DNA from 2 places in the Actinomadura meridiana genome. Region 2 is predicted to be linked to the other one. Evidence: riboswitches for the same ligand, from Rfam matches in the RefSeq annotation. Region 2 holds a riboswitch; the other holds the start of a gene.

Region 1 (3,979 bases), on a different contig from region 2:
CGCCAGGAAGATCGTCCCGCCGCGCCGCAGCTGGCACGGCCGGACGAAGGACGCCGTCACAACCAGCCGCGTCGGCTCGTGGGCGCAGCGGCTGGACGCCTGGGAGATCAGCCTGGCGGAGGCCGCGTTCGGCGAACGGCTCACCGAGTACGGCTACGAGCCGAGCGGACTGCCGAAGCCGCCCGCGTCCCGGCTCGCCCGCTTCACCAAGGTCAGCACGCACCGTCGGATGGCGCAGAGCAAGACCGCGCTGCGGGAACGCTGGAAACAACGCCACGAGCCGAACCCGGTCGAATGCCTCCTGACCCCACAGCCCACCGCGTCCCTCGCCCACTGACCCAGCCCAGCTCGAACCAGCCGAGCGCGGCGGACTTGCCGAGCGCGGCGGGGCTAGTCCAGTGCGGCGGGTCTGCCGAGTTCGGCGAGTTAGTCGAGCGCGGCGGCGTTAGTCGAGCGCGGCAGGGGTTAGTCGAGCGCGGCGGGGGTTAGTCGAGGGCGGCGAGTTGGTCGGCGAACCAGGTTCGCGGGGGTAGGGCGGTCGCGGCGGTGGTGAGGCGGGCGCAGCGTTCGGACCGTTCGCGGCGTGTCATCAACAGGGCGCGGTGCAGGGTCTCGGCGGTCTGGGACACGTCGTAGGGGTTGACCACCAGGGCGTCGCCGGACAGTTCCGCCGCCGCGCCCGCCTCCCTGGACAGCACCAGCGCGCAGCCGCGTTCCGACAGGACGGGCCCCTCCTTCGCGACCAGGTTCATCCCGTCCCGGATCGGGTTGACCAGCAGCACGTCGGCGAGGCGGAGGGCGGCCAGCGAACGCGGATAGTCGTCGTTCACCTGCAAGATCAGCGGATCCCAGGCGGCGGTGCCGAACTCGTCGGTGATCTGCTTCGCCATCCGCTGGACGGACGCGGTGTATTCGCGGTATTCGGTCAGGTCGTACCGGGACGGGTAGGCGAACGCGAGATGGACCACCCGGCCACGCCACTCGGGATGGTTGACGAGCAACTCCCGGTAGGCGGCGAGCCCGCGCACGATGTTCTTCGACAGCTCCGTCCGGTCGACCCGCACGATGAGCTGACGTTCGCCCACCTGTTCACGCAGCCCGCGAGCCCGTTCCACGACATCCTGCTCAGCGGCGCGTTCACGCAACGCCGTCCCGTCGACCCCGAGACCATGCACGCCCACCTGGGTGACGTGCCCCGAGCAGGCGACGGTACGGGCGGCACGGTCAACACGTGCTCCCGGCAGCAGCTCGCAACAGTCGAGGAACGCGGACGCCCACCGCTCGGTGAGAAACCCCGCGTGATCAGCGCCAAGGATGCCCAGCAGGATCTCCGCGCCCATGTCGTCCGGCAGCAGACCGAAGTACTCAGGCGGAGCCCACGGAGTGTGCGAAAAATGCACGATCCTCAAGTCAGGACGCCGTTCGCGCAGCATTCGCGGTGCCAGCGACAGGTGGTAGTCCTGGATCGCGGCCTTGGCACCCGGTGCCGCGTCGCGTGCCAGAGCGTCCGCGAACGCCGCGTTGTACGCCTCGTAGGACTGCCAGTCGCGGCGGGCACGAGCGTCGAAATGTGGGCTGCGCGGAGTGTCGTACAAGAGATGGTGGACGAACCACAGCGTCGAGTTGGCCACGGCGTTGTACGCGCGGTGGAACGTCCCCGGCGGGATGTCGAGCATCCGCACGGCCGCGCCGCCGGTCTCGTGCCCGGCGAGGTCGATGCGGCCGTCCGGTGCTCGGCGCGCGGCCTCCCGGTCGGCCTCGCCCAGGGCCGCGCACACCCACAGCACGTCCGGCCCCTCCCCGGACGTTCCACGCGCCGCGCCGGTGACGGCGGCCAGGCCGGACACCAGCCCGCCGCCGCCGCGCCGCATGGTCAGCCCGCCGTCGTCCGACAGCGAGAACGAGACCGGTCCGCGGTTCGATGCCACCAGCACTTGGCTCATAACGGCAGGGTCTCAGTTGCCGCCGAGCCGCCACACGGCGCCCCGCGCGGTCGTCGCCGACCCGCGTGCGTGATCAAGAACGCACCCGGGTAACGTCCCGAGCGATGGACCCGGTCTGTCTGGCATCCGGTCAGATCAGGTAAAGTCACCCATGGGCGTTCAAAGCGCCACAACAACTGAATATTGCTCATCCAGAGGGGTGGAGGGACCGGCCCTGCGAAGCCCCGGCAACCACTCGGCTGACGCGCGCTCGCGATCCTGCGAGGCCGGCCGGGAGATGGTGCCAACTCCGGCCTGCGACCAGGGTGGCGCAGGAAAGATGGGGGAAAGGCCTCGCCCGCATGGCAATCACGCCTGCCACCGACCTCGGAACAGCCACCGCTCTCGTCTGCCGCGAATGCGGCTCGACGCGCGACCTCGGGCCCTACTACGCCTGCGAAGAGTGTTTCGGCCCACTGGAGATCAAGTACGACTTCGGTGACCTGACCCGCGCCGACATCGAGTCGGGGCCGCGGAACATCTGGCGGTACCGGCGGCTGCTGCCCGTCCCGTCCACCGTTGTGAACTCGCCCAACACCGAACCCGGCTTCACCCGGCTCGTCCGCGCCGACAACCTCGCCGAGAGCCTCGGCCTCCAGAGCCTGTGGGTGAAGGACGACAGCGGCAACCCGACCCACTCGTTCAAGGACCGCGTCGTCGCCGTGGCGCTCGCCGCCGCCCGCGAACTCGGCTTCAAGGTGCTGGCCTGCCCGTCCACCGGCAACCTCGCCAACGCCGTCGCCGCCGCCGCGGCCCGCGCCGGGATCCGCAGCGCCGTGTTCGTGCCGTCCAACCTCGAAGCGCAGAAGATCATCACGACGGCCGTGTACGGCGGGACGTTCGTCACCGTCGACGGCAACTACGACGACGTCAACCGGCTCGCCTCGGAGATCGCCGGTGAGCAGGACGACTGGGCGTTCGTCAACGTCAACGTCCGGCCCTACTACGCCGAGGGCTCCAAGACCCTCGGCTACGAGATCGCCGAACAGCTCGGCTGGCGGCTGCCCGACCAGATCGTCGTCCCGGTCGCGTCCGGCTCCCAGCTCACCAAGATCGACAAGGCGTTCCAGGAGCTGATCAAGCTCGGTCTCGTCGAGGACAGGCCGTACCGCGTCTTCGGCGCCCAGGCCACCGGCTGCGCCCCCGTCGCCGCCGCCTTCAAGGCCGGCCACGACGTCATCCGTCCGGTGAAGCCCGACACGATCGCCAAGTCGCTCGCGATCGGCAACCCGGCCGACGGCCCCTACGTCCTGGACGTCACCCGCCGCACCAACGGCGCCGTCGAGGACGTCAGCGACGCCGAGGTCGTCGAGGGGATCCGGTTGCTCGCCCGCACCGAGGGCATCTTCGGCGAGACCGCGGGCGGCGTCACCGTCGCGTCCCTCCGCAAGCTGATCGAGTCCGGGACGCTGGACCCGTCCGCCGAAACCGTCATCATCAACTCGGGGGACGGGCTGAAGACCCTGGACGCCGTCGCGCCGGTCGTCGCGCCGTCCGCGAACATCGCACCGTCCCTCGAAGCGTTCCGCGCCGCGGGCCTCGCCTGAAAAGGAGCATCATGAGCAGCGTGTCCGTCCGTATCCCGACCATCCTGCGGACCTACACCGGCGGCGAATCCGAGGTGAAGGCGGAGGGCGACACCCTCCGCGCCGTCGTCGCCGACCTGGAGGCCAGCCACTCCGGCATCTCCGCCCGCATCCTGGACGACGCGGGCAAGATCCGCCGGTTCGTCAACGTCTACGTCGGCGACGAGGACGTCCGCTTCGCCGACGGCCTGGACACCCCCACCCCCGAGGGCGCCCAGATCTCGATCATCCCCGCCGTCGCGGGCGGCTGACGGTTCGACCCTTTTGACCCGGTCCCGGCCCACCCGGGACCGGGTTCGCCCTACGATGGCGCGGTGGCAGAGCACGAGTTGATCCACCTCGCCGACGACCTCGGAAACAGCGTCGTCCTGCGGGTGACGGGCCAGGAGCCCGGCGGTCTCACCGGCATGA
Region 2 (3,979 bases):
CCCCATAAACAAAGAACGCATCCTGACCGACGTCCTCCAAAGCGGCCCCGGCCTGATCTTCAGCTCGACGAGCACTTCGCGTTTGGACCGCGTTAGAACCAGCACGGGCGATCTCGGGCACCCTCAGGCCGCCGACCATGTTTCGCAGCGGTGGTACCGGCCAGGCATGAAGGCGGAGCGGGCGAAGACAAAGCTTGACGACTACGTCACTGCTTCACGGCGGTACCGAGCCGAGCTCACGGCCCGAGATTGCCACTGTCGCCGTCGACGAGGTGTGGGACGCTAGCAACGTTGGGACGTTGGACGACGGCATGATGAAGTGCATGGTGGAACGTTCTCTTCGGGTGGTCCTGGCCGAAGACTCGGTCGTCCTGCGTGACGGCATGGTGGAGTTGCTGTCCGCGCGGGGCTGCGTGGTCGTCGCGGCGGTCAGCTGCGCGGAGGACCTTCTGGCGGCGGCTGCGGAGCACGGCCCGGACGTCGCCCGTCGTGGACATCCGGATGCCGCCCTCGCACACCGACGAGGGCATCCGTGCCGCCCTTGAGCTGCGGGAACGTTGGCCGGATGTCGGCATCCTCGTCTTCTCCCACCACGTGGAGGCGATCCTGGCAGAGCGGCTGCTGTCGGCCGGCGCCGCCGGAGTGGGCTACCTGCTCAAGGAGCGGGTGGCCCGTACCGCCGAGCTGGTCGACGCTCTGCACCGGGTGGCCACGGGAGGGACGGTGCCCGATCCGGAGATCGTCGCGGGCTGCTGCGGGGCGGCGCCCGGCGGAGCCGGATCGGCTCGCTCGCCCCGAGGGAGCGGGAGGTGCTCGACCTCATGGCGCAGGGCCACTCGAACCGGTCCATCGCCCGGCACCTCGTCGTCACGGAGCGGGCGGTGGAGAAGCACGCGGCCGCCATCTTCATGAAGTTCGACCTGTCCCCCACCGAGTCCGACAACCGCCGGGTCAAGGCGGTGCTCACCTACCTGACCGGGGACGGTACGTGATCCACGCGGGTCCGGCGCCGCGGCCCGCGACGTAACCATGCCGTCGAGAACGGGCACCGTTTGTCGATGGATTCGGGCACCAGTTGGTGATCGACGGGCGGAGAATGTCGTTGAGTTTGGGCACCACTTCGGGTCCGAGAGGAGCGCGGTTGGGAGCTTGTTGCGTCCGGCCGGACCGACACGTGGCTCACCGAACTGACGCATTCGCTCACCTGCGTCAGGTTCGATGAGACATGCCAGTCGGGTCGCTGGCCCGTCCCATGGCGCCGGTCCCGAACTACCCCGTGCTCACGGTGGTGAGGCGAGCATGCAGCGTCGACTTCACGGTCGGCCATTCAGCAGCGACCACGGAGAACATGGCCGAATCTCGCAGCATCCCCGCTTCGCCGGGCGCCCACGAGGGCGACCAGTTGCGCAACACGCCCTCGAAGCGTGCGCCGAGGCGCTCAATCGCCCGACGTGACCTCTCGTTGCGGGCGTCGGTCTTGAGGTCGACGCGGGCCACGCCCAGCGTCTCGAACGCATAGGTGAACAGGAGGAATTTCGCCTCGACGTTGATCCCGGCGCCCTGTGCCGATGCCCCGAGCCATGTCCAACCGATCTCGATGGCGCGAAGGTCATGCCGTTCCGGCCACGTTCGGGGATTCCAGAACGCAGTGCATCCCACCGCCCTCCCGTCCCGTATCCGAACCTGCGCGAAGGGAGTCAGCCCCTCACGAGTGAGCTGGGCCGCTAGGTACTGCTCGACCTCGGCGGCACGGGGAACCACGGTGAACTCGTAGGAGGAACGATCCTCCTCTGCCGCCCGTGCCAGATCCGACGCGTGCCTCATCGCCAGTGGCTCCAGTCGAACGGACGATCCATGGAGCACGGGAACATCGAGCGGCACGCTCATTGGGCTCTCCTCATCGTTCCTGGCGTTGGCACCTTTCCCTTGGGGAGGTTGCCGGACCGTCAATGGGCCAGGTCCCTCGGATCCTCTGGATGATCTCGGTAGAGAGATCGTGCCTTAGTGCGAAGACGACGTCAAACACGGTTGGCTGCGTCCGAGAGGCTCCTGCAGGAGCACGCGATCGGCCCGGTTCTGCCTCTGTCAGATTCGGTGACCGTGGCAGGCGTTCGGGCCAGCCGGCGTTATGTTCTGCTCGGGCGCGGGTCTGGGCGAGGCGGTACGAGTCGGTGCCGGTTTCGATGATGTTGTCGCCGAAGGTGAGCCGGTCGACGATGGCGGCGCAGAGACGGGGATCGGCGAAGGTCTTGGTCCAGCCGCCGAAGCTGTCGTTGGAGGCGATGGCCAAACTGTTCTTCTCCTCCCGCTCGGTCAAAGCCTGGAACAGCAGCTCGGCGCCGCGGCGGTCCAGTAGCAATAAAGGCGCCGATCCGGCCCGAGGAGGTCGCCCGTGCTCCCTTCCGCTGGAGGACCGGGTGTTTCTGGTGGGGGCCGACTGGCGGACGGGACTGACGATGCGCGAGCTCGCCCCGCTGTCTGGCATCTCGAAATCCGCGGCCAACCGCGTCATCGACCACCTGGGCCCTTTGCTGGCGCTGCACCCACAAGCGGTTCCGAAGCAGGCGGGGCCAGCTGCGGCATCGGGGGGAGATTGCTGGCTTGCGGCGTCGGCGCGCTGGGCAAGGATCGCCACTGCTGACCATTTACCATCAGCACCGATCGTGCGCTCCTATCACGCTGCAATGCTTCAACACGCGTTCGACCTGAGACCGCCCACCTGGGCGGTTACGGTCTGGTCCTCGGCCGCCGTCACCGGGGGGGCGGCCATGGCGTTGATGCCCTTGCGCCAGGCGCCGTGCCCGGTCAGGCCGTCGTGGCTCGCGGCGCAGACCTCGTCCGGGGTGCAGAACCCGGTCAGCAGGATCAGCGCGGAGCGGGTGGTGTAGTCGAACGCGGCCTCCAGGCCGGGGAAGATCGACCCGAGCAAGGCCCGGAGCCGGTTGACGTGGCGGCCCCAGTCGGCCATCAGGCTCTCGCGATATCCGGTCAGCCGGGTCAGCTCGGCCTAAGCGGATGAAAAGGGGTCATTGATCGCGAGTGCCTCCTCCTGTGGCGTCGCGAGCGCGCGGGCCGGAGGGCTACTTGGCCAGGCGATGACGGCGGCGTCGACATTTCGTGTCCTCGGACCCTTCGCGGGATCGGCGGGATGTTCTCATCCACGTGCCCGGTTCCAACGGCCTTTTGGCCGGGCTATCCGGTCGCCATCGAGGTCGACAAATTCCGTCTCCGCCTCCCCAAGGGGAGTGCGTGCTCGACGCAGCCTCCGCGGCACGACCCGAGCGGTTTCGCGACGTCGCCACCCGGCCCGGGCTGCCCGACCGTCCACCGTCGAGCCACGGGGGACTGACAGACCAGCGCAGTATGGCGTGTCTCATTCGGTTGGACGCTTGCTGTTACCGGTGTTTGCATCGGCCGGATCCCGAACGGTCCGCACGGGACCGTTCGGGATCCGGTGTTCAAGGCCGCGTCTGCGCGTGCGAGGACTCCGGGAGCAGCCAGCCGGAGAACTCGTCCGCGGTCACGACCGCGGTGGCCACGTGGTTCGCCCACTCGACGAAGGCCTCGTACTCGTACTTGCCCATGCTCGGCTCGCCTGGGCAGCAGTCGGGCAGGACGACAGTTCGGTATCCGAGGTCGAGTGCCTCCCGGGCTGTCGACTCCGGGCATCCACGGCTGCTGATCCCGATGACGAAGAGGTTCATCACGCCGTTCATGACGAGGATCCGCCCGAGGGGGGTGCCGCTGAAGGCGCTCAGGCCGGTCATCCGGATGGTGGTCTCGCCCTTCTGCGGCGCCACGGCCTCGTAGAACTCCGCGTCCCAGCTGCCCACGAGATTCCTGCCGACCTCCCGGATCTCCCCGAGACCTCCGCTCTTGCTGTTGAGCTCCGGGTAGCCCTCCGACCACGCGCCTTGCGCGAACACCACCAGCAGGCCGGCTCGCCTCGCGGCGGAGAGCGCCGTCTGGACCTGCGGGA

Evidence for each region. A riboswitch is a leader RNA that binds a small molecule or an ion and turns the genes downstream of it on or off. The one in region 2 is predicted to bind S-adenosylmethionine.
Region 1: another riboswitch for S-adenosylmethionine. It lies ahead of thrC (threonine synthase); the one in region 2 lies ahead of ABD808_RS25320 (GNAT family N-acetyltransferase).

The regions. Positions count from the first base shown of each region.
Region 1 is NZ_BAABAS010000011.1:5,288-9,266, reverse strand. It holds gene ABD808_RS19560 (sulfotransferase family protein) at 1-337, shown strand, start outside; gene ABD808_RS19555 (alpha,alpha-trehalose-phosphate synthase (UDP-forming)) at 486-1,943, opposite strand; SAM riboswitch class I at 2,128-2,269, shown strand; gene thrC (threonine synthase) at 2,285-3,529, shown strand; gene ABD808_RS19545 (MoaD/ThiS family protein) at 3,541-3,819, shown strand; gene ABD808_RS19540 (DUF5959 family protein) at 3,883-3,979, shown strand, end outside.
Region 2 is NZ_BAABAS010000019.1:100,296-104,274, forward strand. It holds partial or broken gene ABD808_RS25315 (response regulator) at 324-992, shown strand; gene ABD808_RS25320 (GNAT family N-acetyltransferase) at 1,270-1,887, opposite strand; SAM riboswitch class I at 1,895-1,983, opposite strand; partial or broken gene ABD808_RS25325 (ATP-binding protein) at 2,147-2,353, opposite strand; partial or broken gene ABD808_RS25330 (helix-turn-helix domain-containing protein) at 2,361-2,549, shown strand; gene ABD808_RS38615 (hypothetical protein) at 2,690-2,968, opposite strand; gene ABD808_RS25340 (cysteine hydrolase family protein) at 3,459-3,979, opposite strand, start outside.